Regions from separate parts of the Arthrobacter parietis genome, predicted to be linked through region 4. Evidence: riboswitches for the same ligand, from Rfam matches in the RefSeq annotation. Region 4 holds a riboswitch; each other region holds the start of a gene.
What was found. Region 4 has a riboswitch for S-adenosylmethionine ahead of metX (homoserine O-acetyltransferase MetX). Riboswitches for the same ligand answer to the same signal wherever they lie in the genome.
Positions count from the first base shown of each region.

Region 1: another riboswitch for S-adenosylmethionine. It lies ahead of ABFX19_RS02550 (rhodanese-like domain-containing protein); the one in region 4 lies ahead of metX (homoserine O-acetyltransferase MetX).
Region 2: another riboswitch for S-adenosylmethionine. It lies ahead of ABFX19_RS08420 (aminotransferase class V-fold PLP-dependent enzyme); the one in region 4 lies ahead of metX (homoserine O-acetyltransferase MetX).
Region 3: another riboswitch for S-adenosylmethionine. It lies ahead of ABFX19_RS07135 (ABC transporter ATP-binding protein); the one in region 4 lies ahead of metX (homoserine O-acetyltransferase MetX).

Region 1 is NZ_BAAAON010000001.1:542,159-549,237, reverse strand. Features, by position in the region: gene ABFX19_RS02575 (energy-coupling factor transporter transmembrane component T family protein) at 1-287, shown strand, start outside; gene ABFX19_RS02570 (sigma-70 family RNA polymerase sigma factor) at 420-932, shown strand; gene ABFX19_RS02565 (COG4315 family predicted lipoprotein) at 947-1,516, opposite strand; gene ABFX19_RS02560 (multicopper oxidase family protein) at 1,662-3,263, opposite strand; gene ABFX19_RS02555 (O-succinylhomoserine sulfhydrylase) at 3,434-4,639, opposite strand; gene ABFX19_RS02550 (rhodanese-like domain-containing protein) at 4,728-5,261, opposite strand; SAM riboswitch class IV at 5,268-5,393, opposite strand; gene ABFX19_RS02545 (aminodeoxychorismate lyase) at 5,669-6,523, opposite strand; gene ABFX19_RS02540 (hypothetical protein) at 6,549-6,833, opposite strand; gene pabB (aminodeoxychorismate synthase component I) at 6,931-7,079, opposite strand, start outside.
Region 2 is NZ_BAAAON010000002.1:49,624-56,702, reverse strand. Features, by position in the region: gene rsgA (ribosome small subunit-dependent GTPase A) at 1-1,058, shown strand, start outside; gene ABFX19_RS08430 (cold-shock protein) at 1,233-1,436, shown strand; gene hisN (histidinol-phosphatase) at 1,648-2,472, shown strand; SAM riboswitch class IV at 2,543-2,657, shown strand; gene ABFX19_RS08420 (aminotransferase class V-fold PLP-dependent enzyme) at 2,753-4,051, shown strand; gene ABFX19_RS08415 (class I SAM-dependent methyltransferase) at 4,144-4,902, shown strand; gene ABFX19_RS08410 (hypothetical protein) at 4,899-5,063, opposite strand; gene ABFX19_RS08405 (metal ABC transporter substrate-binding protein) at 5,216-6,127, shown strand; gene ABFX19_RS08400 (metal ABC transporter ATP-binding protein) at 6,124-6,900, shown strand; gene ABFX19_RS08395 (metal ABC transporter permease) at 6,901-7,079, shown strand, end outside.
Region 3 is NZ_BAAAON010000001.1:1,500,364-1,507,442, forward strand. Features, by position in the region: gene ABFX19_RS07130 (aliphatic sulfonate ABC transporter substrate-binding protein) at 1-399, opposite strand, end outside; gene ABFX19_RS07135 (ABC transporter ATP-binding protein) at 532-1,356, opposite strand; SAM riboswitch class I at 1,362-1,459, opposite strand; gene map (type I methionyl aminopeptidase) at 1,556-2,332, shown strand; gene ABFX19_RS07145 (ThuA domain-containing protein) at 2,329-2,997, opposite strand; gene ABFX19_RS07150 (nucleoside/nucleotide kinase family protein) at 3,057-3,698, shown strand; gene ABFX19_RS07155 (DUF2975 domain-containing protein) at 3,865-4,356, shown strand; gene ABFX19_RS07160 (helix-turn-helix domain-containing protein) at 4,356-4,607, shown strand; gene corA (magnesium/cobalt transporter CorA) at 4,732-5,748, shown strand; gene ABFX19_RS07170 (D-2-hydroxyacid dehydrogenase) at 5,774-6,820, opposite strand; gene ABFX19_RS07175 (aldo/keto reductase) at 6,958-7,079, shown strand, end outside.
Region 4 is NZ_BAAAON010000010.1:144,856-151,934, forward strand. Features, by position in the region: gene hutI (imidazolonepropionase) at 1-1,086, shown strand, start outside; gene ABFX19_RS15315 (CPBP family intramembrane glutamic endopeptidase) at 1,207-1,995, shown strand; gene ABFX19_RS15320 (VOC family protein) at 2,040-2,681, opposite strand; SAM riboswitch class IV at 3,017-3,147, shown strand; gene metX (homoserine O-acetyltransferase MetX) at 3,165-4,352, shown strand; gene ABFX19_RS15330 (alpha/beta hydrolase) at 4,408-5,166, shown strand; gene ABFX19_RS15335 (class I SAM-dependent methyltransferase) at 5,199-5,843, shown strand; gene ABFX19_RS15340 (RNA-binding S4 domain-containing protein) at 5,818-6,057, opposite strand; gene ABFX19_RS15345 (DMT family transporter) at 6,120-7,079, shown strand, end outside.

The sequences.
Region 1 (7,079 bases), on a different contig from region 4:
GCCTCGCCAGGCACGCCCGCGGCGTAGGGCATGAGGGGAACCCGGCAGCGCGGTTCGGGCATTTTCTGGGGCAGGCGTTCGGGCTCATGGTCCAGGCCATCCGCAGGGCCACCCGGCTGGCTGTGGCCATGGAGGCTCGTGGTTTCGGAGCCGGACCGCGCACCTGGGCGAGGGAAAGCACCTTCAGCCGAGTGGACGTCGTCGTTGTCCTGGTGGGCGTGCTGATCGCAGCGAGCGCCGTGACCGCGGCGGTCCTCGCCGGCACCTGGAACTTCATTTTCGGCTAGCAGGCCCCTGTTCCGGATGCGCTCCGGGGGTGCATCATGAAGGCAGCGTTTCGAAAAGCGCAGGCTTTTCCCAACGTTCCATCGTCTCAATGGGTAGGTACTGCGGTGTGATGTCGAACGTGGGGAACGAACATGGCCGATGGACAGGCTGACTGGCTGAGCGTGATCAGGGACAACCACCTGCGCCCGCTGAGGCGCTTCGTCCGTCGTCTGACAGCGGACGCCTTTCTGGCTGACGAGGTGGTCCAGCTCACCCTGTTACGGGCGTGGGAGCATCCGGTGATGCGCGGTCACAGCGAGCTTGAAATCCGTGCCTGGCTCTTTGTCGTTGCCCGGAACATCCTGGTGGACTCGTTCCGCAGCGGTTTCCGCCGCCACGAGTTCGATGTGGACGAGGTTCCGGATACTCCTTCCGATGACGAGGTCGAGCAGTTGCTGACCTCGTGGCTGCTGACGGATGCACTGAATGAGCTGTCGCCTGAACACCGCGACGTGGTACTTCACTTCTACTTCCGCGGCGAGACAGCGGCGGAGATTTCACGGTCCCTGTCCATACCGGAAGGGACCGTGAAATCCCGTCTGCACTACGCTTTGCGCTCCCTCAAGAGTGCCCTGCTTGCCCGGGATGTGGCCTCGAGCGGTTAGCCGCGGCCGTTACCTTACTGGATCATCTCGCCGTCAGGGGCTACGACGTACCACACCTCGTTGACGCCCTGGCCGTTGGTGTCACCCGGAGCCTCATCTTCGGCGAAGTAGTAGATCGGCATGCCGTTGATCGTGACCTGCAGTTCACCCTCGGGTGTTTCAATGGTGCCCACTTCGCCCGTAACGCCTTCCACTTCGGGTGTCTCGCTGTCGCTGAGCACCGGCGGCCAGGCTTCAAGGCAGCCGCCCTCACAGGCGCTCACCCCGGAGTTCGCCTCGTCATTGGTGAAGTAATAGACCACCATGCCTTCGGAGTCAACGACGATCTCACCCAGGTCGGTCTCGGCGACACCGAGCGGCGTTCCGACGGTTCCGCCGGCCGCTGCTTCACCGGATGGTTCCTCGGAAGCCCCCTCCGTTGTCTCCGCCTCGGTGGGCTCAGCGCTTGTCGGTTCTTCTGCCTGCGTGGTTTCTGCGGCTGGGGGGCTGGTCTCGGTCTCGGTTGAGGTGGAGCCGCCACAGCCGGTCAACGCCAACAGGCAAACGGCGATGACGGCGAACAAGACACGCATTGCTTTACTCATGTTGATTCCTCCCGTAAACACCCCCTGGACACCCGGGGGATGGGAGTGGCCACTCGACCCCTCTGCTGGGAAGACGCACGAACTACCCCGGATGGTTCAATTTGCGGGAGAACTCACAGGTGAATCTCAGCTTCAGGTCGCCGCGCTACCCGACAGGGCTGTCGAAGACCGGGCGTGCGGCGGTGATGGGGTCGTTGGGATCCGGTTCACCCTGCAACAGGCCGACCCTGAACTGCAGCATCATGTCGTGGTCCTCATGGGGGAGGTTATGGCAGTGAACCATGTAGCGGCCTTTCTGGTGTTCGAACCGCATGATCGCCTGAACGGTCTCGTTCTCACCCACGTACATGACGTCCTTCGGGCCCTCCTCATAGCTGAAGGGGCGCTGTCCGTTCCGGCTGAGGATGTGGAAATCAACCAGGTGGATGTGCACGGGATGGAACCAGCCGCCCGACTTGTTTTCGATTTCCCAGATCTCGACGTCGTTGGCACCGGGATTGGCGATGACCTTCTGGAAGTTGCTCGCGATCACATCCGCCCAGCTCATACCGTTGATCTTCCACTCCCCGTTCTGGCGCTCCACCCGTAGCCGGCGGGTGGCCTTGGCCATCGCCCGGGTCAGCTGCATCGGACTGCTGTTAGCGAGGACTGTGGGAAGTGTCAGCGCAGTCGGATCATTGCGGTCGAAGGCGTCGTCCGTGACGTCAAAGGCCATGACCCGGCGGGTATTGCCGAACTCGATGTTGTTGGGGTTGGAAACGTTCTGCAACTCAATCCGCTGACCCGCCCTGTACTTTGAGAAATCGATCAGGACCTCATAGCGTTCCGAGTTGGCATGCCGGTACTGGGCCACCGGGATCGCGCGAGGCATGAGTCCGCCGTCGGTCGCCACGACTGTCAGCGGCTCCCCGGTGCTGAGCTTGAACCGGAATGATCTTGAGATGCCGCAGACCAGCACCCGGAAGCGGTAGATGCGCCGCTTGACCTTCATCACCGGCCAGGGCACTCCGTTGACCAGGTTGATGTCACCCCAGAGGCCACTGTGGTTGTGGTCGTCATAGTTTGCGTTTCCGTCGGCGCGCAGCTGGATGTCGCTCACCATGAGCGGCACGTCGAATTCGCCCTGCGGGAGTAAGGCGCGCTCAGCCGGATCGTGGATCTGATACATGGCGACAAGGCCCGAGTATGCGTTCTGCGCCGTGTAATGGACGCCGTGGTCGTGGTACCAGAGTGTGCGTGCGGGTTGGAAGTTGGGGTAGTGGTAGTCCTTCCGGAACCCGGGCAGCGTGGTGTCGGAGGCGTAGCCGTCGTATTGCGGCAGGGACGCTGAACCGTGCAGGTGGGTCGACGTTGCCATCGGAGTCCCGAAGTCGGGATGGGCTTTCGGCAACTGGTTCCGCATCGTCACAACGGCATGCGTGCCCTGATCGATGGAAATGGTGGGACCCGGGAAGATCCCGTTGTAGCCGAGGATGCGTGTCTTCAGTCCCGGAACAAGGGAGGCCGTCGCAGCCTTCTGGGTCACGTTGTAGAAGTTCTGCGGTTTCCCGTCCAACGGGTTGATTCCCGTCTTGTACGGCGCCAGGAACGGCGGACGGGTGAACGCGAGCTGATAGGGCTTGAGCTTTGAGCCGTCCAGGACCGGCGCGGACTTCGCGCTGATGGAGGCCAGGGGAGCGGTGAGGGTCGCGGCGGCCAGAGCACCGAAGCCGCCCATCGCCAGGAAATTGCGCCTGCTGACAGACATGGGAACATCCCTTCCAAAGGTGTTTCTTTTGGTGGGACGCGCATCGGGGTGCGTTGAAAACGCCCGCCCAGACTACGTACTCGATGTGTGCCTCAGCAGCAAGATTGCTCCTGCCTTCTTGGGGAAACCTTGGACGATCGTTTGGGTTACGGAGTGAGGCTACCCAGACGTCAGGAAGTGAGTGCCTTGCCCAGATCAGTCTGCAGGTCGCTTACGTCTTCAAGGCCCACCGAGAGCCGGATGACGCCGTCGGTCAAGCCGATTGCGGCACGCCCTCCTGGACCCATGGCGCGATGTGTGGTGGTAGCAGGGTGGGTGATCAGCGTCTTTGAATCGCCCAGGTTATTGGAGATATCGATGACTTTCAGGGCATCGAGCAGCGCAAAGGCGCGCTCCTTCGCCTTTCCCTCGGGTGCATCCAGTTCAAAGGTCACCACCGTGCCGCCGGCTGTCATCTGGGCGGCAGCGAGATCAAACTGCGGGTGCGATTCGAGCAACGGGTAACGGACCCAGTTCACAGCCGGTTGGGCTTCAAGCCAGCGGGCGAGGGTCAGCGCCGAGGACGAGGAGTGGTTCACCCGCAGGGAAAGGGTTTCCAGTCCCTTGAGGAGGGTCCAGGCATTGAATGACGACAGCGCGGGCCCGGTGTGCCGCATGAGTGTCTTCACCGGACCCTCGATGAACTCCCTGCGGCCGAGGATCGCGCCGCCCAGCACCCGGCCCTGCCCGTCGATGTGTTTGGTGCCGGAATAGACGACGACGTCGGCACCCAGTTCCGTACACCGCTGCAGCAGCGGTGTGGCGAAGACATTGTCGACGACGACCTGCGCACCGGCCGCGTGGCCGAGCTCAACGACCGCCCGGATATCGACGATCTCCTGCATCGGATTGGACGGCGACTCAAAGAAGACCGCCGTGGTGGGAATGCTCAGTGCTTCCTGCCACTGGCCGAGGTCCCAGCCGTCCACGAAGACAGTCTCCACACCCCAGCGCGGCAGAATCTCGTTGAGGATGACGAAGCACGAGCCGAAGAGGCTGCGTGAGGCAACAACGCGGTCGCCCGAGGCCAGGAGGGCACCGAGCGCGGTGAAGACGGCAGACATGCCGCTGGCTGTGGCGAAGCACGCCTCCGCACCCTCGAGCAGGCGAAGCCGCTCCTGGAACATGGCGACAGTCGGGTTGCCGTACCGGGAGTATACAAAGCGGTCGACGTCCCCGGTGAAGGCTGCCTCCGCCGCCGCAGCAGAGGAATACACAAAGCCCGAGTTCAGGAAGAGCGCCTCGGACGTCTCCTCGAAGTTGGACCGTGCCAGCCCCCCGCGTACCGCGAGGGTATCGGGTGACCAGGCAGCGCCGTCGTCATCCGGGCGTTGGATTCGGGGGTAGCCGCCGTTCCCCGCGATGGGCTCACGGCTGGCCGCCGGAGAGAACGACGACGGCGCGGGCTCACTTACTGGCGTGTGCTCATTCACGGGCGTCGCCACGGTCCGTTGCCGAACGGGCAGCGCCGGTCCGTTCTGTGATCGCGGTCTGTCCTGTGGTCGTTGCGTGATCTGTCGTATCCGTGCTCTCTGGGGCTTCTTCTGCATGCACTGTGGTGGCGAGGCCGCTGGAGCGCCAGCCGCCGTCGGCCTCAAATCCGTGCAGCACGTTGTAGGCAGTGTGACCGGCGGCGGTGGCATTCTGTGCTGCTGCCACAGAACGGACGCCGGAACGGCACAGGAAAAGCAGTTCGCGGCCCTTGAGCCCGTTCAGCTGGTTGAGGAAGGAGACGTTACGGCTGCCGTCGGAGCGCGTCCACTCGAGGAAGAGGGGGACGGTCCCGGCGTCGGTGAGGTCGGGAACGCCGACGCTCCGCCATTCCTCGACAGTGCGGACATCCACCAGCACGGCGCCCTTGCTGACGCGTTCCACCGCATCACGTGCGGTGATGTTGCCGGCATAGCCGTTGCCGGGCCGGGAATTCGCCGGGGGATGGGGGTTGGAATGCAGTGCCATTGTGTCTCCTCACGCTGTGCACGCTGGTGATCATGGGATGTGATCGTTGTGCCGAGTAGTCACCTGAGGCACCCCGCCGTGAAAGAGGGTTGCCGTCCAGCAAGTCAGGGCTTGGCGCTGGCACTCGTTACTCCGGAATGAACGTAGCACCGGCGGCGCCATGCCTGCCATGCCGGGCCGTAACGTGCGGTAACGCCCGTGGTACTCGGGCCAAAGGCGCCGGGGCGTGGCAGGTCCGAGCCAAAAGCGCCGATGCGTGGCAGGCCTGAGCCAAAAGTGCCGATGCGTGGCAGGTTCGTGGGGATGTCCCCACGATCCTGCGAATTCCCGGCACTTTTGCGGTTGGACCAGGGAACGGACGAGTGGGCCAGGGAACGGGCGGTCGGGCTGGGGGACGGGCGCTCGGGCTAGGAGACGGACGCTATGAGACCGCTCAACTCCGCGGTCAACTCGGGCGAAAGCGTCACCGGCTTTCCGTCGATGGACTCGACCTCGGCGAGCAGACGGACGCTCGAGATCAGCCAAACGCCGTCAGACTCGAACAGGTCTTCCGGCACGAGCGGTCCGTAACCCAAATCCCAACCTGCCTCACGGGCCGCCGCAAACAGTGCGCCCTGCGAGGTGCCGGGGAGGATCCCGCTCTCAAGCTGCGGCGTGATGAGGTGCTTGACGCCGTCGATGACCTGCGCGATCAGGACTGTCGACGTCGGGCCCTCGAGGACCTTGCCGTCAGACGAGGTGAAGATGACATCGTCGGCGCCGTGCGAGCGCGCATAGCGGACCGCCGCCATGTTCACCGCGTAGGAAAGGGTCTTCGCGCCCATCAGCAGCCACGGAGCACGCTGGGCAACCGTGCTGTCATAGCCGCGGTCAAGCAGGAGGACCGACAGCCGCTGGCCGCGCAACCCGACCGGTACGGCGGACACCTGGACCCACGCGGTGGCTCCCGCCTCTGGTTCGCCCCGGGTGGCGACGAGTTTGACCACGAGTTCGCCATCGTCGTCGGCTGCCGCCAGCGCGGTGGTGATGGCGCGTTCCCACACGTCCGACGACGGAACCTTCAGTTCCAGCGCATCGGCGGACGTCGCCAGCCGGGCGAGGTGGGCCTGCAGCTTCCGGGGAGCGCCGTTGACCGCGAGCATTGTTTCGAAGATGCCGTCACCCCGCGTGATCCCGGTGTCGGTAACCATCAGCTGCGGCTGTGCTGCGTCAGCTATGCGGCCGTCGGGACGGGCGGGGTCGAGGAACACCAGAACAGTCATGCGATCAGCATAGTGACCGGGCAGGTCAGGAGCTCGTGTCGTTGTCCTCGTTCAGCCCGCGCTGGGCAAAGTCTGCTTCATCGGAAGCTTCCGCAGGGAGGGGATCGGCAGCGTCCGGAACCTGGTCCGGTGCGTAGTCGATGAGACCGGCGTCGACCCGTTCCTGCTCCGTTGCGGCCGCCAGGGCATCGTCATCGAGGCGTTCAGGCTGCCCCGCATGGCCCTGATGGATGCGATTGGGAAGGAACTCGTTATCCGGCTCCGGAACGTCGTTCAGGTTGGGCGTGTTTTCATCGTTGGAGCTAGTCATGACCGTTCTCCTTCGTTGCACTTTCCTCGGGCGTCCCATGCTTCCACAGACGCCAAGTGGACGAAAGGCCCGCTCAGCGAACCGCTCGATCGCAGCGTCAGCTGGGGAAGCTCGAACCAAGCGCAGACAGCACCCCGAACGCCTTCGTCCGGACCTCGTCCCACTCCTCGGCGGGGTCGGAATCCGCAGTGATCGCGCCGCCCACTCCGAGTGTGAGGCGGGTGCCGCCGTCGTCGTCCTCCAGCA
Region 2 (7,079 bases), on a different contig from region 4:
CGAACAAGAAGGGTTCCCGGCCACGCACGAAGGACCGCCCGGCTCATGAAGATGCGGTGACCGGACGAATCATCACGGTGGACCGCGGACGCTATACCGCGGTTGTGGATGAGGACACCAACGCAGAGCGGGTTGTCATTGCCGCCCGGGCACGGGAACTCAGGCGGTCCCCCGTCGTCGCCGGAGATCTGGTGGCGCTGGTGGGAGATGTCAGCGGTGAACCGGACACTCTCGCCCGGCTGGTCCGAATTCAGGAAAGACGCACGCTGCTTCGCCGCAGCGCGGATGACACCGATCCCGTGGAACGCGCTGTGGTTGCCAATGCCGACCAGTTGGTGATCGTGGTTGCGGCCGCGAATCCGGAGCCGCGCACGGGGTTCATCGACCGCGCGCTGGTGGCCGCCTACGACGCCGGTATTCAGCCCCTCCTCTGTGTCACCAAAGCAGACCTGAAGGATCCGTCGGATCTGCTGGCGAACTACGAACATCTTGACCTGCTCATCATCACCAGCCAGACTGCGTCCACACCGGACGCGGTGGAAACCACATCCGCTACCGGCGCCTCAGCGCTCCTCGCGCCCGGCGCCGTCGAGCAGTTGAAGGAGCTTTTGGACGGCAGAGTGAGCGTACTGCTCGGTCACTCCGGCGTGGGCAAGTCGACGCTGGTGAACGCGCTCACCGGAGCCAATCGGGCGACGGGCGGAGTGAACGCGGTCACCGGGCGGGGGCGCCATACCTCCTCATCGGCTTATGCCCTCAAAGCTGCAGACTCAGCACCCGGTACGTGGATTATCGACACTCCGGGCATTCGTTCCTTCGGCCTTGCCCATGTCGAGGCCGACCGCATCCTCGCCGCCTTCCCGGATCTTGCACCCGGCACCGAGGACTGCGAGCGGGGCTGCCGCCACGATGCCGCCGCCGTCAACTGCGGACTGGACGGCTGGGTCGCGTCGGGCGCTGCCGGCGAATCCGGTCCGGTGCGCCTGTCTTCGCTGCGCCGGCTTCTCGGGGCGGGCGTCGAACCTTCCCAGGGTGCCAAGGAGCTGGGGATGCAGTGAGTGATGTGACTACGGCGCCGATTGCCTGCTAGACTGAACAGAGTTGTTGTGTTGCGCACGAATGTTAAGCCTTGATTTCTCTCCGGAGTTCGAAAGCTTTTTTTGCAGGCGAAATGAACACCGCGACAGGAACCCCGAAGTACGGGGGGATCCTCACACTCAAGGAATAAAAAAATGGCAACAGGTACAGTCAAGTGGTTCAACGCTGAAAAGGGCTTTGGATTCATCGCTCCTGACGACGGCGGCGCTGACGTTTTCGCTCACTTCTCCGCAATCAACTCCGGCGGCTTCCGCTCGCTTGAGGAGAACCAGAAGGTCAGCTTCGAGACCACCCAGGGCCCCAAGGGCCCCCAGGCTGAGAACATCTCCGTTCTCTAAGTCTCCGTTCTCTAAGTTTCAGCGCTTCAAGATCTAGCGCTTCAAGAAAGGGGACATCGGCTTCGGCCGGTGTCCCCTTTCTTGCGTTTAACAGCACACCGTTCAATGACACCCGTTCCTGTGCGTGCGTGAACCGATCGTAGCCCAGCGCTGAGCGCGTCCGCATCGGGACCTCCCGCATCTGTGCACCCTGACCATATAGGTTGAAAGTATGAACCTCCAGAGCTACAACGATGACCTCCGCCTTGCCCATGTAATGGCCGACTCCGTAGACGACCAGACCATGTCCCGGTTCAAGGCGCTGGATCTGGCGGTCGAAACCAAGCCGGACTTCACCCCGGTCACGGATGCGGACAAATCGGCGGAAGAGGCTATCCGCGGGCAACTCTCGCGTGCGCGTCCGCGCGATGCCGTACTCGGTGAGGAGTACGGCAGCAGCGGCGCCGGCTCGCGGCGCTGGATCATCGATCCTATTGACGGAACCAAGAACTTCGTCCGGGGCGTACCGGTATGGGCTACCCTCATTGCATTGGTGGACGAGGGCCGGCCTGTCGTCGGTGTTGTGAGCGCCCCCGCGCTCGGAAAGCGTTGGTGGGCTGCAACGGGCACCGGTGCGTTCATGGGTAAGTCTCTCGCGGCAGCCAGCCGGCTCCGGGTTTCGAGCGTATCCCGGCTGGAAGACGCCTCGCTCTCCTACTCGAACCTGTCCGGCTGGAAAGAGCGCGGCAACTTTGACGAATTCGTATCGCTCACCGAATCCGTGTGGCGTACACGCGCCTACGGTGACTTCTGGTCCTACTGCCTTGTCGCCGAAGGCGCTGTGGACATCGCCTGCGAACCTGAGCTGAACCTGTATGACATGGCCGCGCTGGTACCCATCGTCACGGAAGCCGGCGGTCGCTTCACGTCACTCGAAGGCTCCGACGGACCCTTCGGAGGCAACGCGCTGGCAACCAACAGCACACTTCACAATGATGTCCTGAAGCGACTGAACCCCTCGCTGGACGATCTGCTTCAGGAAGGTACCGGCGTCTGACGTGGTCGCTTAACACCAACGCGTAACACAAGGACCGGATATTCCCGGCCTGCTTTAGTCTGGATTCCTAGGTCACGAGTGTCAGCGTTAAACCCCGGTTTGCTGGCCGGCAACCCTCCTTCCGCGGCGGGGTGCCCCGGGTGACGACCTGGCCGGGCCAGAACGTGGTTCGGCAAGCGCGGGGCCTGGTGAAGCAGGTCCCCTGAACCTACGTGGGGTACCTCCTGTGAGCAACGCACTTCTTGAGAACGAACTCTCCGCTGCACCGCTGGCGTCCGTGATGGGCGCTGAGCTGCAGGCGCCGCTGGTGGACGGCACTGCCGTCCGTTACGTCAACCTGGACTATGCCGCTTCAACGCCGGCGCTGCAGCAGGTCAATGACTATGTGCAGAGCGTGCTTCCCTACTATGCGAGTGTGCACCGGGGCGCCGGGTACGCATCGCAGATCTCCACCTCGCTCTACGAGAATGCACGAAGGACTGTGCGGAACTTCGTCGGCGGCCGGGAAGATGATGCGGTCATCTTCACCCGCAACACCACCGATTCGCTGAACCTCCTGGCTGGATGCCTGCCGGAGGACGGTGAGGTCCTCTACCTCGACGTGGAACACCATGCCAATCTGCTGCCCTGGCTGCAGCTTCCCCATCGCGGGCTGGTCGCCGCGGGAACCATCGAGGAAACGCTCGCCGCTGTGGAAGAGGAATTGGCATCCGGAGGAATCAGCCTGCTTGCTGTAACCGGTGCGTCGAATGTCACCGGAGAAGTTCTGCCCATCGGCCGGTTCGCAGCGGCGGCTCATGCGCACGGCGCGCGGATCGTCGTCGACGCGGCTCAGCTCGCTCCCCACCGGCGGCTGGATTTGCTCCGCGACGGTATCGACTACGCGGCCTTCTCGGGCCACAAACTGTATGCGCCTTTCGGCGCGGGCGTCCTGGTCGGTAGAGGCGACTGGCTCGATTCCGGAAGGCCCCACCTCGCCGGAGGCGGCGCAGTGAAGACTGTGAAAGTGGACTCGGTGTCCTGGGCAACCGGTTCCGCGCGCCATGAGGGCGGGTCACCGAATGTGCTCGGTGCAGCCGCGCTGGCGAAGGCAACAGAGGCCATCGCTGGGTTGGATGAACCGGCCTGGCTTGCGCATGAATCAGAGCTGCGGGATGCCCTCGTGGAAGGGCTCTCCAACCTTCCCGGCATAGCAGTTCACCGCATCTTCGCTGACAGCACCGATGCGATCGGCGTAGTGAACTTCTCTGTCCACGGTTACGACGCCGGGCTGGTCGCCGCATATCTGTCTGCAGAACACGGGGTTGGACTGCGGGACGGGAAGTTTTGCGCTCATCCGCTGCTGAAGCGGCTGGGCCTGCCGTCAGGTTCGCTACGGGCGAGTTTCGGGCTCGGATCACGGCAGGACGACGTCGACAGGCTGTTGACCGGTTTGCGCTCGCTTCTTCGGGATGGACTGGGGACTGACTATGCGGTCGACGCCGGGCGCTGGGTGCCCGCGGTCGAGACCCGCCCTTTCCCTGACTGGGCTCCGCCCACGCCGGGAACTGCCGGCGCCGCGCCCTGCACAACCGACTGAGCGCTGCGACCGCACTTCCTCGGCACGACGCCGCCTTCAACCGGGTGCTTTAATTGACGGGTTCCGTACCCGTCATGCGAGGAGTTCCCAACATGGGTGTTGGAGGTCCGCGCCTCGCCGAACACCGCCGTCGTGAATTGGCGCGGGGCTACCTGCAGGAAAGTGACCGCTACGAGCGCGTGCGTCCGGGCTACCCCCAAGACAGCGTGGACTGGCTCATACCCGCCGGAGCGTTGCGCGCAGCAGACGTTGGCGCCGGCACCGGCAAGTTCACCCGGGAGCTCATCCGCCGCTGCCCGGAGGTGACAGCTGTTGACCCATCCCTGGACATGCTTGCAGTCCTCGGACAACAACTCCCGCGCGTAGCCAGAGTGCAGGGAACTGCCGAGGCATCGGGACTCGCAACGGCGAGCGCTGATGTACTCACAATTGCCCAGGCCTGGCACTGGTGTGATCCTGCTGCGGCAAGCCAGGAGGCCGCACGTGTGTTGGCACCGGGGGGAAGATTCGCGCTCGTCTGGAATCAGCTGGACGTCAGCGTTGCCTGGGTACACCGGCTCTCCCGCATCATGCATGCCGGAGACGTTTTCCGGCCGAGCTACCGCCCTATGCTTGGTCCGCGCTTTTCGGAGCCGGAGTCTAGGGTCATTCCATGGACGCAGGTTCTTCCGGTCTCGGACATCGTGGAACTTGCGCGCTCCCGCACCTACTACCAGAACGCATCAGCCGGTGTGCGCACCAAGGTGGAAAACAATCTGTCGTGGTACCTGCACGATCACTTGGGGCACCAGCCGGACGCAGTCCTCGAGCTGCCGTACCTTACCTACTGCTGGCGGGCCGGCCGGCTTTAGCCCTCAGCGTCCGTCCCGTTCGTTTCCGGCCCGGAATCTGCACCCTCAGCCGGGTCCTGTGAGTGAGTGCCTGTGTCGGCGGGATTCTGAGCGCGATCCCCCTCTGCCGGCTGTTCAGAGTGCTCGCGCGGCACTTCCTCGTGTTGTGGTTCTTCGCTCATAACCCGACCTCCTGATAGTGGTCCTGCCGTGCCCTGCCGGCAACATACCGTTAGGCCCACCATGCCCTGTCGATTGCTCTCCTGTCGAGTGCCGTGGCTCCGGCTGCACAGGAGCAGTGGCGGCAGCAGCGTGATCGGGCTATATTTTCGGTATGCCGAAACTTCGGATTCAGGTACTCCTCATCCTGACAACGTTGGTGCTTGCAGGCTGTGGCACCCCACTTGTGGAGCGGACCAGTTCACACAAGGACCCGCGGCCTGTTGTACTGACCACCTTTTCCGTTCTCGCGGACCTCACACGCTCGGTGGCAGGTGAGCATATCCGGGTTGAATCGATCACCAAGATCGGAACCGAAATCCACGGCTACGACCCCACTCCCTCAGACCTCGTCGAGGCTCAGGACGCGGATCTCGTCCTTGACAACGGCCTGGGCCTGGAGCGCTGGTTCGAACGTTTCGTCCTGTCCATCGATGCGCCGCATGTGGTGCTTTCCGAAGGCGTGGAACCCGTTGACATCCGTTCCGGCGATTACCAGGGACTGCCCAACCCCCATGCCTGGATGTCCCCGAAGGCGGCGCAAACGTACGTAGACAACATTGTTACGGCACTGTCAGAGCTTGATCCCGCACATTCCGGAGACTACCAAGCCAACGGCGCCGGCTTGAAGCGGGAACTCCAGGGCATGCTGACCGCTCTGCAGAATGCGTTCAGCACTGGTGAGGCAACGCCGGCTCTGGTCACGTGTGAGGGTGCGTTCTCCTACCTCGCGCGGGACGCCGGAATCAAAGAAGCCTTCATCTGGCCTGTCAATTCCGACACCGAGGGAACCCCCCGGCAGATCAGCGACGTCATCTCCTTTGTTCAGGAGCACAACGTGCCCACAGTCTTCTGCGAGTCCACCGTCAATCCGTCCGCGCAGCAGCAGGTTGCACGAAGCACCGGCGCTGAATTGGCCGGTCCGCTTTATGTGGACTCGCTGTCGGAGGGGAACGGACCGGTCCCCACGTTCCTCGACCTGCTCCAACACGACATCGACCTCATCGTTGAAGGACTGACCCGATGACCCTGGCAACCAGCGAACAGCCGGCCATCGCTGTCGAAGGTTTGGGCGTCCGCTACGGAGACGTGACTGCGCTCCACAGCGTGAGCTTCACCATCAACCGTGCCCAAATCTGCGGACTGATCGGGGTGAACGGCTCAGGAAAATCGACCCTCTTCAAGTGCCTCCTGGGGTTGGTGACGGCGCAACAGGGAACGCTCTCGCTCTTCGGCCGAACGTCCACGGCAGCCCGTAAAGGCAAGCTCGTCGCCTATGTTCCGCAGGCCGAGGACGTGGACTGGGACTTCCCTGTCTCCGTCGCCGATGTCGTCATGATGGGGCGGTACGCTCACATGGGTCCCCTGCGGCATCCCTCACGGACTGACCGTGCCGCGGTGACGGAGGCGCTGGAACGGGTCGGGTTGTCAGAGCTTCGCCACCGGCAGATCGGGGAACTCTCCGGCGGACAGAAGAAGCGCGCCTTCGTTGCCCGCGGAATCGCCCAGGACGCCCAGCTCCTTCTCCTCGATGAACCATTCGCAGGCGTAGACAAGGGCAGCGAGGCCACCATTGTGGAGCTCCTCCGCGAACTGAAGAATGAAGGCCGGACTGTGCTGGTGTCCACCCATGACCTCGCCGGCCTGCCCCGCCTGTGCGACCGCGCAATCCTCCTGCACCAACGGATCCTTGCCGAAGGAACCCCCGATGACGTGCTCACCCATGCCAACCTCGCGCGCGCGTTCGGGCCTGCGGACACTCTTGACTCAGCGGTGGCGCCTACCCGGGCAGGTGCCTAGATGGATCCCGTCATATTCCTCCTTGAACCGCTGCAATACGGCTTCCTGACCCGCGCTCTGTTGGTGACGCTGGCGGCTGCCGTAGTCGCCTCGGTTCTATCCTGCTGGCTCATCCTGATGGGCTGGTCCCTGATGGGTGATGCCGTTTCCCATGCGGTGCTGCCCGGGGTCGCGCTCGC
Region 3 (7,079 bases), on a different contig from region 4:
CGCCGTTGTGACCAGTGCGGACCATTCGGGCTGTGAGTAGATGTCGATGGTCTTGATGGGGGAGCCGTTGGCGCGGGCCATCAGCGCTGCCGAACCGGCCGTTGAGGCGACGTCAGCTTCGCCGGAGCGGAGCAGTTCGTTGGCCTTGTTCGATCCGGCGGACTGGACCCATTTGACCGTTACGCCCTCATCTTCCAACTCGGCCTCGAGCCAGCCCTGGTCCTTGATGATGAGGCTCAGCGGGTTGTAGGTGGCGAAGTCCACCGTGAGTTCTCCGCCGGTCGCGGCTGCGGCTTCGCCGACTGAGCCGTCGGCGTTTTCCCCGGCAACGCAGCCGCTAAGGGCGAGGGCGGCGATTGCGGCGGTGGCGGCGAACTGAAAACGTGCGGTGCTCTTCATGGTGATCCTTTTCGGAGAGTGCGTGGGACGGGTGTAGGGGGCTTGTTCTTGGGGGTGTCGGCGCAACATGGCGGCACGGTGGGCGCCGCACGCGCTGGGATACGGCGCTGCGAACTGGCCGCAGGCGCGCGGTTAGTGCTGGTGGCTGTCGACGCCGAGGCTGCTCAGCAGCGAACTGCGTAGCGCGGCAAGTTCGGCTGAGCCGCGGTCGCGCGGACGGTCGCCCGGAACCTCCAGCACGCGGCTGATGGTTGCACCCTGGACGTCAGGCTCCTTCGCGAGAACGATCACCCGGTCGGCGAGCTGCAGCGCTTCGTCAACATCATGGGTGACCAGCAGGACCGTGGTCGGGGTGGTTTGGTGGATACGCAGCAGGAGGTCCTGCATCTTCAGCCGCGTCAGGGCATCGAGTGCGCCGAAGGGTTCGTCGAGGAGCAGGACGCCCGGGTTGCGTGCCAGTGCACGTGCCAGCGATGCCCGCTGTGCCATGCCTCCGGACACTTCGCGGGGCCGGTGGCCGGCGAACCCGTCGAGTTCCACGAGGCCCAAAAGCTCCTCCACCTTCGCCTTGCCCGCGGCGGAACTGGTTTCCCTGGGCAGGCCGATAGCAACGTTCTCGCGCAGCGAGAGCCAGGGGAGGAGTCGGGGTTCCTGGAACGCGACGGCGCAGCGGGGATCGATCCCGTCCACTGCTGTGCTGTCGATGAGTACCGCACCGCTGGTGGGAGCGTCCAGTCCTGCCGCGGCTCGCAGGAGGGTTGATTTCCCGCAACCGCTGGCGCCCACAATGGCGAGAACCTCGCCTGCTTCAACGTCCAGGGTCACGTCGCGAAGCACCACGTGCTGCTCGCTTCCGCTCCCGAAACTTCGGGTCAACGAAGAGAAAGTCAGCGGCAGTGTCTGGTTGCCATCAGTGGAAATGGCCTGGGTACGGTGCGCTCGAAGAACGGTGCTCATGTATAACTCCATCGCTCCTGGCAGTAGCACCCGTTCTCCTGCAAGCAGGTAAGGGTTGCTGCGGCGTCAACGATCCAGGTCTCTCGGCCGCTCGGGATGGTGGAATTCCACTAAACGCTTTTGCAAGGGTCCGGCGCAATATGTGTCGTAACAAAGGAACGCTTCAGCCGGACATCGGCAGCGTGAGAGGGTCATCTACATGATTGAAATTCTGAACGCGAGCGAGTTGGCCAGGGCAAAGGAAGCGGGTGCGCTGGTCGCCAACATTCTGCAGACGGTGAAGAGCCGCAGCACGGTCGGGACAAACCTGCTGGAGATCAACCAGTGGACCAAAGAGATGATCGCTGAGGCAGGCGGGGTGTCCTGCTACGTCGACTACGAGCCGCCGTTTGGGCGCGGCCCGTTCGGCGCCTATATCTGCACGTCCGTCAACGATGCCGTGCTCCACGGTCTGCCGCATGACTACTCGCTTGCCGACGGCGACCTGCTCTCCCTGGACCTCGCCGTCTCCCAGCGCGGAATCGTCGCAGACTCCGCCATCAGCTTCATCGTTGGCGAGTCAAAGCCGGCGGAGAGCGTCGCGATGATTGATGCCACCGAACGTGCATTGACTGCCGGGATTGCCGCCGCCAGACCAGGCGCGCGCATCGGCGACATCTCCGCTGCCATTGGTTCAGTCCTCAGCGCCGCGGGATATCCGATCAACACGGAATTCGGCGGTCACGGCGTCGGGTCGACAATGCACCAGGATCCCCACGTGGCAAACACCGGACGGCCCGGCAGGGGATACGTGCTGCGCCCGGGGCTTTTGCTGGCGCTGGAGCCATGGGTCATGGCGGATACCGCTGAACTGGCAGTCGACGCCGACGGGTGGACACTCCGCAGCGCTACGGGCTGCCGGACCGCGCACAGTGAGCACACCATCGCGATCACCGACGATGGCGCGGAGATCCTGACCCTGCGACAAGAGACCTAGCCAAGCAGCCAGTCCACCGCGCGCTTCATCAGTTCGCGGTGTTCCGGTGAGGAGTACGACGCCGCGTCGTGCCCGAGCGCGTCATAGAAGCTTCGTGCCGGTCCAGTTTCAACCTGTCGCTCCAGCGACCACACCAGTGGGTGCAAGTGCCCCTCGTGTTCGTGGCGGGCGTGAACGACGACGTCCGGTGAGGTGCGCAGCCAGCTGTAGCGTTCGTCGGCGAGAGTGAAGTCGGGAATACCGACGGGGAAGGAGCCCTCGAGCAGGATGGTTGCCGCGCCGTACTCCGGGTGCATGGACACGTCGCGTACCCAGCGTCCGCCGAGCGCCGCTTCCCAGGACTCGGAATCGACAAAACTCGTGGCGCTCGAGTGCAGGGCGAGCAGCGGACGGCCGCCGGCTTCCCAGGCGTCCAGGCCATCACGGGCGGCGTCTGTACCGGGGGAAGTGCCGCCGTCCCGCGGGAGGCCGACATTCACCACCAGCAGATCCGGCCAGGCAGCAGAGTCACGGAAGCTACCGAGGGTGGTGTCGACGTCGTCGGCTGTTTCTACGGTGAGTCCGTGACCGCGGAGCAGGTCCGCGATGGCCGCGGAAGTTTCCGCGAACGGGTGCCAGGGGTCCGCGTACCGGCCGGTGCCGCTGAGGATGAGTGCCGTTGTCATGGGACCCATTCTGCCCATAAACGGCGTTCTCGACCCGGGTCACATGTCAGGATGGCACGGTGACGCTGTCGGAACTTGTTGATCGAATAGAGCGCATATCGGCGCGCGAGGCCGGCGTCGTGGTTGTTGGGATTGTCGGCGCGCCGGGAGTCGGCAAGACAACCTTGGCGGAGCAGTTGATGGCTTCACTGAACCAGAACAAACCCGACCCGGATCAGCAGCGCTTCGCCCATGTTCCTTTGGACGGGTTCCATCTGTCCGATCAGGAGCTGGCGCGCCTGGGTCTTCTGGAACGCAAGGGCGCACCCGAGACGTTCGACGAGCATGGCTATGCTGCTCTGTTGAAGCGGCTTCGTGGACGGCGGGATTCTGTAGTGTATGCCCCAGGTTTCGAGCGCACCATCGAGCAGCCCATTGCCGGCGTGATCCCTGTGTATCCGTCGGTGCGCACCATTCTCACGGAGGGCAATTACCTGCTGCTCGGTCGCCCGGGCTGGCGGCAGGCCCAGGCTCAGTGCACTGAGGTCTGGTACTGCGAGCAGGATGAGAACCTGCGGCTGGACCGGCTGATCCAGCGGCACATCCTGTTCGGAAAGAGTCCGGCTGCGGCGGCGGAGTGGGTAGAGCGGGTGGATGAACCGAACGCGCGATTGATCGAGGCGACGAAGAACCGAGCGGATCTGGTGATTCGGGTCGAGTAGCCGGTCGGGTTCGAACGCAAAGGTGCCGGGGATGCGCAGGATCGTGGGGACGTCACCACGTTCCTGCGCATCTCCGGCACCTTTGCTGCCTCAAGGCTGCTCCACGCTTGACCACCTATCGTTTCTCGATATATTCTCCTTGTTAATCAATCGAAGGAGAATCCCGATGGGAAAGTTGGCCGTCCTCGCATTGCAGGTCGTCATCGCGATGGTCATTGCGGGCTCGTTGTTCATCCAGCTCTGGATGGTTCCGCTGATCTCCGCTGATCTTGAGCAGTCGGGCGTGCCCACTGGGCTGCGCATCACGTTCAACGCGATCGTCGTCTTCGGCATCCTGACGGTTCAAGTGAGCGCCGTCTGCTTGTGGAAGTTGCTCACCATGGTCCGCAGCGGCACGGTCTTCTCCGATGGAGCATTCCGGTATGTCGACATCATCTTCGGGGCCATCGCCGCTGCGTCGGTCCTGGTGTTCGGTCTCGCGGTTCTCCTGGCTCCGGGGGAAATTGCTCCGGGGGTCATCCTGCTCATCTGCGGTGCCTCATTGTTGATCGGCGGTGTTGCGCTGATCGTGCTGGTCCTGCGGGTGCTGCTCGCCCAGGCAGTAGCCCGCGATGCCGAAGCGAAAAACCTGCGCGACGAACTCGACGAGGTCATCTGATGCCCATCATCGTGGATATCGACGTGATGCTGGCCAGGCGCAAGATGCCCGTGGGAGTACTGGCTGAACGCATCGGCATCACACCGGCGAATCTGGCTGTCCTGAAGAACGGCCGCGCCAAAGCCGTCCGCTTCACCACCCTCGAGGCGATCTGCGAGATTCTGGATTGCCAGCCCGGAGACGTGTTGCGTTGGGAGCCGGGAGGCACTGTGGAAAGCAACGACGACGACGGCGGCAACAGCAGGCGCTGACCGCGCACCCGAGATTCGGGCGCGGTACCGCAGCGGCCGCCGATGCTGTGAGAAACTCGCCTAAGCCCCGTTTCCGACGGACGGAATGCGGCGGAGCGCAGCAGACAAGAGTGAGGACGGCACGGTGGCCATCGTTGACAACGGCGTGTATGTGGACGGCCAACGGACCGCCAACCCGGAGAATCTGGACCAGACGTTTGAACTCAAGCGTGATCACGGCGGAATGGCCTGGATCGGGTTGTACCGGCCGGATGATGCTGAAATCCAGCGGGTGGCGGATGAGTTTGCGCTTCACGAACTCGCCGTCGAGGATGCGCTGCACGGCCATCAGCGTTCCAAGCTCGAGCGCTACGGGGAAACCCTCTTCGCGGTCCTCCGGCCGGCCAGGTATCTCGATGCCGAGGAAATGGTGGAGTTCGGGGAACTGCACGTCTTCGTAGGCCCGGACTTCATTGTCACAATCCGCCAGGCTGAATCACCCGACCTCGCGAAGGTCCGGCGGCGTCTGGAAGCGCGGCCCGAACTGCTCGCACTCGGACCCCAGGCAGTGCTCTACGCAATCCTTGACGAGGTCGTTGACCAGTACGCGCCCGTTGTCGCGGGGCTCGAGAATGACATCGACGAAATCGAGGACGAGCTTTTCAGCTCCGCTCCTGACGTAGCACGCCGCATCTATGACCTCTCCCGCGAAGTGATCGGCTTTCAGCGCGCCACTCACCCGCTGCGGCCAATGCTCGATGCGCTCCTGGCTGACGCCGAAAAGGAGGACATGGATTCGGAACTGCAGCCCCGCCTGCGGGATGTGCAGGACCACGTGCTGCGCATCATCGAGCGGATCGACTCCTTCCGGATCCTGCTCCAGAACGCCCTCTCGGTCCATGCGACCCTCGTGACGCAGCGGCAGAACGAGGAAATGCGGCACCTCTCGGAAGCGAGCCTGGCGCAGAGCGAAGAGGTCAAGGCCATTTCGTCCTGGGCTGCAATCCTCTTCGCGCCCACCCTGGTGGGCACCGTCTACGGGATGAACTTCGAATTCATGCCGGAGCTGGACTGGCCGCTGGGCTACCCCTTCGCGCTTGCGCTGATGCTGCTGATGGGCGTCGGCCTGTATCTGACGTTCAAACGCAAGAAATGGCTCTAGAACCCCGCCCCACCGGGACACCCGCTCAATAGAACTCCACAGTGTCAACAACGTTGAGGAGCGGTTCGCCGTCGAGCAGCCGCCGGGCGTTCTCCGCGAAGAGCTCCGCGATTTTCCGTTCCTCTTCCTCATATGTGCCGGCATTGTGGGGGCTTACGAGGACGTTCGGAAGCTCCCACAACGGGCTGTCACCCGGCAGCGGCTCCTGTTCGAAAACGTCGAGCGCGGCAAAACCGACCCGCCCGTCCCTGAGCGCCCCGATGAGCGCTTCCTCGTCCACGGTGGCACCCCGGCCGACGTTGACCACGGTGATGCCTTCCTTCACCTGCTCGAGCAGGTCCCGGCTGAGCATGTGATGGGTCGATTCGGTAGCGGGTAGGCACAGCACCACGGCGTCAACGTCCGGAAGAAGAGCGCCAAGGCGTTCCGGTGGGACGATGCCCGAGACACCTTCCGCTTCAATCTCGCGCCGATGCACACCGATGACGTCCGCCCCCAGCGCACTCAGCTTGCGCGCCACCGCGCGCCCAATTCCGCCCAGCCCGACGACGGCGACACGCTGGTTTGCCACGAGCGGCACCGGGCGCCGTGCTCCCCAGACGCGGTTGCGTTGATCGTCCAACAGCTCGGGCACACCTTGGGCGCCGGCAAGGACGCCGAACACTGCGAACTCGGCCAGCGGTTCGGCGTGCACGCCGCCTGAAGTGGTGAACGTGATGCGCTCCAGCTCCTCTGGAGTGAGCTGCGCCGCTTTCACCTGGCTGCCGCCGCCTGCAGGCGTGGTGTGGACCCACCGAAGGTGCGGGTTGGCACGGGCAGTGCGGCGCAACTCCTGCCCCGATTGGCCCGGTACGCCGTACAGGGCCTCCGCGCTGTCAATGAGGCGTTCGTATTTTGCCTGTTGCGACGGCGTCCGCCGGAAGTCCCTGGCGCCCTGGTGGTCGCCCGCGTAGAGCTGGGGCGGCAGCAGCGACTGGTCCCGGACCAACTCGATGCGCGGCTCCAGCTCTACGATCAGTTCGCAGAGGGGCTCGGGCAGGGGAGTGGGTACAAAGACGCGAAGCTCGGCCACGGTTCTCCAGTCGACGGGGTTCTTGAAAAAGCATAGGGGAGTTCACTGACAACGGTTCTTCGCCGGAACCCGGGCTTCGCGGTAAGTTCCTAAGCAGAGTCCCAGCCAAACACCTCGACCCGCGAAACGGAGACACTGTGCCCCAGCAGATTCACCACCCCGTCGATCCCCGGCCGCTGGGCGGTACCGGTCTCCTGGCCAGTCCCATCACGCTCGGCACCTCATCGCTCGGTGCCGGAACCAGCTCCGGGGACCGTGA
Region 4 (7,079 bases):
AACGCTCCTGCCGCTGATTCCCGGTACGACGCCGGTGGCCGCGCCTGCCTGCCCGGCTGGGTGGACAGCCATACCCACCTGGTGTTCGCCGGCGACCGAACCGCGGAATTCGAGGCACGCATGGCCGGGCAGTCCTATGCCGCGGGCGGGATCTCTGTGACGGTGGACGCCACGCGGCGCGCCTCGGATGAGGAACTCGGCTCGCTCGTGGCCCAGCGGGTGGCCGAAGCCGGAGCGAACGGAACCACCTACCTCGAAACCAAGACCGGCTACGGTCTCAACGTCGAGGAAGAAGCCCGCAGCGCACGGATCGCCGCTGCAACAGCGGACGAGCTGACCTTCCTCGGAGCACACCTCGTTCCGCAGGGGTGGAAAGCGGACGACTACGTTCAGACCGTCACCGGACCCATGCTCAGCGCCGTCCGGCCCTACGTGCAGTGGGCTGACGTATTTTGCGAAACGGGCGCGTTCACACCGGACCAGAGCCGTGAAGTGCTTCGCGCATGCCGGGACGCGGGTCTGGGACTTCGGGTGCACGGGAACCAGCTCGGCCCGGGGGAGGGCGTGCGGCTCGCTGTGGAGGAGGCAGCGGCCAGCGTCGACCACGTGAACCATTTGGAGCTGTCGGACATCGACGCCCTCGCAGGTTCCTGGTCCGGCTGGGAGGGTGATCCGGACAGCCGGGGGACGGTGGCAACCTGCCTGCCCGCGTGCGATCTGTCCACCCGCCAACCCCTCGCGCCCGCCCGGCAGCTGCTGGATGCCGGAGTACCCATCGCGCTTGCCTCCAACTGCAATCCGGGGACGTCCTACACCTCGTCCATGGCGTTCTGCGTAGCTACGGCCGTGCTGCAGATGGGACTGACGGTTGCCGAAGCCGTCCGCGCGGCAACCTACGGCGGTGCGCTTGCCCTCCACCGCGAACAAACAACCGACGACGGCGGCCGGCTGGCCGTTGGGTCGCTCGCTGTCGGACACCGCGCGGACCTGCAACTGCTGGACGCACCGTCCGCAACCCACCTGGCTTACCGTCCGGGGATGCAGCTGACCCATGCGGTGTGGCGCGCCGGGCAGCGCCTCCGTTGAGTTTTTGTCGCCTAGTTGCTGTTTCACGACGCTCAGAACAGCAGATAGGCGACAAAAACTTCCCGGGGAACCGTTTTTGTACGCTTTGGCAAGCACCGAAGCGTACGGCACCATGAAGGCATGCCAACCGCCAAAACCAGCCAGCCGTCGTCGTTATCCCCGACCGCCCGCCGGAAGAGGATCAAAGCGGAAATCCTGATTGTCCTTGGTCTGTCCCTCGGCCAGGCCGGGGTTTACGCGGTGGTGGAGTTGATCGACAAGCTGACCCGTGCGCCGCTGGCTGCGCAGACCACCAGGCTCAATCCGGTTCTGGACAACCGGCAGTACTTCGATCTCACCTACCAGCTGCTGGGAATCTTCTTTGCGCTGGTTCCCGTGGTGCTTGTGCTGTTCCTGCTCACCCAGCCGGGGAAGTCGGCCTTCCGCCGGATTGGCTTCACCTTCAGCAAACCGAAGGTCGACTTCGGTCTGGGAGTGGGGCTGGCCGCGGTGATCGGGGTGGGAACGCTCGGGGTGTACGCCGCGGGCCGGGCACTGGGGCTTACCACTGCGATCATCCCGACGGCGCTCGACACCTACTGGTGGACGCTGCCTGTGCTGGTGCTCTCGGCGATCCGTCACGCGGTGCTCGAAGAGGTCATTGTGGTGGGCTACCTCTTTGAGCGGCTCCGGGAACTGGGCTGGTCAGTCCCGGTGATTATTGTGACTTCGGCGCTCCTGCGAGGGAGCTATCACCTGTACCAGGGGATCGGCCCGTTCATCGGGAACGTGATCATGGGGCTGATCTTCGGCTACGCCTACACGCGCACCAAGCGGGTGATGCCCCTGGTGATAGCGCATGCGCTGCTGGACATTGCAGGCTTTGTCGGCTTCGCGCTCTTCGGCCCGGCTATCGGCATCGGAAGCTAACCCCCGGCCACGCGGCCTGGGGAACCAGCGTCCGAAAGAACCAATTAGATCCGGACCGCACCCTTCGGGGTTTCGAACGCTACCGACATGATGCCGGGCGTGCCGTTGGGGGCGATCCACTCGACGTCGACGTCGTCCAACGGGTGGGTGACGGGCGTTCCGAGCCACTCTGTGACGCGCTCTGCCGACCCGGCGATGGTGAGCGCGCTGAGGCGCACGGACGCGGTGCGCGCCTGGGATGGGTGGAGGGACTCCGTGCCTTCATCCCAGCGGATCATGTAGGGGACCTGAGGGTCAGCGATGAGGCCCTTGATGCCGATCTGCTGCCAGGTCAGCTCCTGCCCGTCCGGGAATTTGCGGTTACCGGGGACGGCGCTGCGGCCAAGGCGGTCCTCGAACGGGGCGAGGTCATCAACGGCTACGCACCAGCCCATCCAGCCGCCGCCGGCCTCGGACCGTGCCCGCACCGCCTGGCCAAATGGAGCCTTGTCCGAGGCTGGGTGGTCAAGGACCTCGACTACCTCGAGGTACTGGCCGTTGACCAACGGAAAAATCATGTTGCGGGTGCCAAACCGCGGGTGGATTCCACCCTTCACGAATTCAACTCCGAGGGCGTCGGAAATCCGTTCCGCAGTAGCAGTCAGTCCGTCAGGTTCGCAGGCATAAGACACATGATCCAGGCGCATGGCCCCATTTTGGCACTTTGTGATGGAGGCCTCGACTAAGGGTTACCTAAGTCACACCGCGGGCGACGATGTTCCAAGCAAAACCCAAGGTCAGAGCCGGATAGTTGCTTCACACAGGGAGCCCGGTTCCGAGACCGCCGGAGTTTCCTGCCAGGGACGCCCACTGGGTGTCCCCCTTGAGTGGGGCCGACCGTTTTCCCATAGACGCCGAACGGCCCCACTCAAGCATCCTCTGCCGCACGCGCGCCTTTCACGGCTACTACGCCAGCCGGCTTCATTTCACGGCGAGTCACACAAGTTGCCCTCACCCGCGCTGGTCAGGTTTCCTAATACGAGGTAACGAGTGACAGTGCGGCAGGTTCCACCCGCCATCAGCCCCGGCTTGCTGTCCGGCAACCCTCCCTCGCGGCGGGGTGCCCCGGGTGAAGACCAGGCCCTGCATGCAGTGCAGGAGCAAGCGCGATTCAGTGAGGCGGCAGGGTTTTGACAGGCATCACCACAGCGGTTCCGCAGCCGGAAGCGGGGCTGGTTGACGGCGTCGTCGTGCAACGGTTCCGGATTGGCCCGTTGGCGCTGGAAACAGGCGGCCATTTGCCCGATGTCGTCCTCGCCTACGAGACCTGGGGCACGCTCAATGCCGATGCCTCCAATGCGGTGCTGATCGAGCACGCACTCACCGGCAGCTCACATGTAGCGCGGGGCGAGTCCTCCGAGGATGGCTGGTGGGACGGGTTGGTGGGTCCGGGCAGAACCATCGACACGAACCGCTACTTCGTGGTGTCCATCAATATGCTGGGCGGCTGTTACGGATCCACGGGGCCGGCGTCGCTTGATCCGGAGGGCAAGCCGTGGGGTTCGCGTTTCCCCTTCGTCACCATCCGCGATTCCGTGCGTGCCGAGGCACTGCTCGCAGACCTGCTGGGCATCTCCTCCTGGCACTCCGTGCTGGGTGGGTCAATGGGAGGCGCGAGGGCTCTTGAGTGGGCTGTCACCTATCCCGGGCGGGTGCAACGGTGCGCCGTCATCGCGTGCGGAGCAGCGAGCACCGCGGAGCAGATCGCCTTCGCGCAGGCCCAGGTGCAGGCCATTCGCCTCGACCCGCGGTTCACCGGCGGCGACTACTACGGAAGCGCCGGTCCCGAGGATGGGTTGGGCCTTGCCCGGCGCATCGCGCACATCACCTACCGTTCGGAGGCGGAACTCGTACACCGGTTCGGTCGGGCAGCGCAGGGTATGGAAGAGCCTTTTGGGTCGTCGGTGCCGGGCGGGCGCGGCCGCTACCAGGTGGAGAGCTACCTGGACCATCAGGCGGAAAAGCTGGTCCGGCGGTTTGACGCCAACAGCTACGTCATCCTCACTGAAGCGCTCATGAGCCACGACGTTGCCCGTGACCGGGGGAGCCTCAGCACTGCACTCGCAGCTGCCTCGGCAGAGTTCTTCGTCGCGGCGGTGGATTCGGATCGCCTCTACTGGCCTCGCCAGTCCGTTGAACTGGCGTCCGCATTGCCCGGGAACGTTGCCGTCCACACCATTGAATCTCCCATCGGCCACGATGCCTTCCTCACCGAGATTGCGCAGCTTGAGCCCGCGCTGGCAGCAGCGTTCTATAGCAACACCGACGACGGCGATGTCAAGGAGAGCGCCTCAGCGCTACGGTTGCGCGCGGGCTGAGTCGCAGCCTGCCGCAGCACGCAGCCGGCACAGTTCAACATGCCACTATGGAGCTATGACGAATTTTTCCTCGACTGACGGTTCTGCTGCGCCCTCCTCCGCCTCCTCCTCCGCCTCCGCCTCCGCCCCCGAGACCGGGCCCGGGACCGGCCCGGCCTCGACCGCACCGACTGTCGTCTGGTCGAAGCCCGAAGACGAGCGCTCCGGCTCGCCGCTCCTGGTGCTGCTGCACGGACACATGGCCAACGAGGAAGACCTCATGGGTATCCTCGACTTCCTGCCCGACGAGTTCACCGTGGCATCCGTACGTGCGCCGGTCGCCCTGGGAGCAGGTTTCACCTGGTTCCCGCTGATGCAGGACGCCGCCTATTCGGTCGACAAGGTCACCGCCGCCGTCCAGGACGTCATTGACTGGGTCGACTCCATCAAGCAGTCGCACTCGAGCGTCACCCTGCTCGGCTTCTCGATGGGCATGGCAGTGGCAAGCTCCATGCTGCGTGCCCGGCCCGCAGACTACGCGGCCGTCGTCGGGCTCTCAGGGTTTGTTGTGCCGACCGACGGCAGCACGTTCTTCAACGACAGCGCGCTTGTTGCGAAGCCAGTGCCGTTCTTCTGGGGCCGGGATCAGGAAGACCCGGTCATTCCCGCCGATCGAATCGAGTTCACCCACGGCTGGCTGAACCGCCACACCAAGCTCACCAAGGTGCTCTACGCGGGCATGTACCACAGCATCAACGCACAGGAACTGGGACATGTGCGGGAATTTCTGCAGATGGTGGTGCCCGGCGTCAGCCGGACACCACTGTCACGGTAACGCCGTTACGGTGGCGGGTTAGACTCCCGAATGTGAAGAAAGAAACGCTCTGGGACGCAGGAAAACGCGCGGACCCCAACAGGTCAGCCGCCTACATCCAGCGTTTTGAACAGCTGATATCCGAGGGTGCGGACTTACACGGGGAAGCCCGGTGCGTCGACGCAATGGCTCCCCGAAATGCGCGTATTCTCGACGCCGGCTGCGGGCAAGGCCGGGTTGGCGGGGAACTGGCGCTGCGTGGCCATTCCGTGGTGGGAGTTGACGCGGACGCCCAGTTGGTCGAAGCGGCGAGGGCAGCCCACCCAGGGCCTGTGTGGCTGGTGGGAGACTTGACAGAGCTGGATCTGCCGGCCCGCGGAGTGGCTAAGTCCTTTGACGTGATTGTCTGCGCAGGAAACGTCCTCGCCTTCCTTGCTCCGGGCACGGCGCCACAGGTTCTTGCACGCCTGCATCGCCACCTGGCGCGCGGTGGACGCCTGATCGTCGGGTTCGGCGCCGGGCGCGGCTACACCTTCGACCAGTTTTTCACTGACGTCGCCGGCGCCGGCTTCTCCGTCTCCTTGCGCCTGGCCACGTGGGATCTTCAGGCCTGGACGCCAACATCGGACTTTCTCGTTGCGGTGTGCGAAGCCGAAGCCCGCGATGCCTGCGTTATCCCTGCACCACTGTCACGGTAACGCCGTTCACCGTCACGGAATCACCGGGATGAATCTGGCGTCCCCGGCGATCCTCGATCTCACCGTTGACTTTCACCAGGCCGTTCTCGATGAGTTCCTTGGCCTCCACCCCATCCTCGGCAAGATTGGCCAGCTTGACCAACTGGCCCAGCCGGATCATCGAGTCACGGATGGGCACTTCAGTGGCGGCGCCGGTCTCATCGTTTATGCTCATGGTTACATTCTGCCCGCCGGAAGTGACCGGCCGGAACAGGCCAGTGCCCTAGGGTTTAACGGGTGTCTCGAGCCCCCCACCTTCCCGCCGTCATCGGCCTCCCGCTGGCAATATCCTCCGGCGTAGCCATTCCGCTTCAAAGCAGGATCAACGGAGCACTGGGGCAAACGCTCGACGACGGACTTGCAGCCGCGCTCATCAGTTTCGGTACCGGATTGGTGCTGATGATCCTGATCTCGTTGCTGCTTCCGCGCGGACGGGCGGGCCTCGGCCAGCTGATCCCTGCCGTGCGGCAGCGGCGGTTTCCCCGCATCTACCTGGCCGCAGGGACCATCGGTGCGTTGTTTGTTTTCTCGCAGGCGCTCACCATCTCGGTCCTTGGAGTCGCGCTCTTTACGGTCGCCGCGGTCATGGGCCAGACGCTGAGCGGACTCGCCGTGGACAGGCTCGGGATCGGACCCGGCGGGCGGCGCACAATCACCATCATGCGGGTAATCGGCGTGACGCTGACGGTCGCGGCAGTTATCTGGGCAGTCTCACCCCGCCTCGGCGGAACAGGTACGACGGCGGCACTCATCCTTCCGCTCCTGCTTCCCATCGCAGCCGGCATCCTGGTGAGCTTCCAACAAGCCATGAACGGAACCGCCGCCGTGCAGTACGGCACACCCATTACCGCCACCCTGATGAACTTCATTGCCGGATCGGTCGTGCTCCTCGCCGCCTGGCTAGTGAAACTGGTGCTCACCGGCCCTCCTGAACCGCTGCCGGCAGAGTGGTGGTATTACCTGGGTGGACCGATGGGATGCATCTTCATCGGTATCGGTGCACTCCTGGTGCGATCCCTGGGTGTGCTGCTTACCGGCCTCGGAATGATCGCAGGCCAGCTGCTGGGTTCGCTGGCACTGGACCTTGTGCTCCCCACGCCGGGGACCGTCGTCGTCTTCGCCACCGTGGCGGGGCCGATCCTCGCACTGGGGGCCATCATCCTGACCACGCTGCCCTGGAACCGGCGCCTGCTGCGA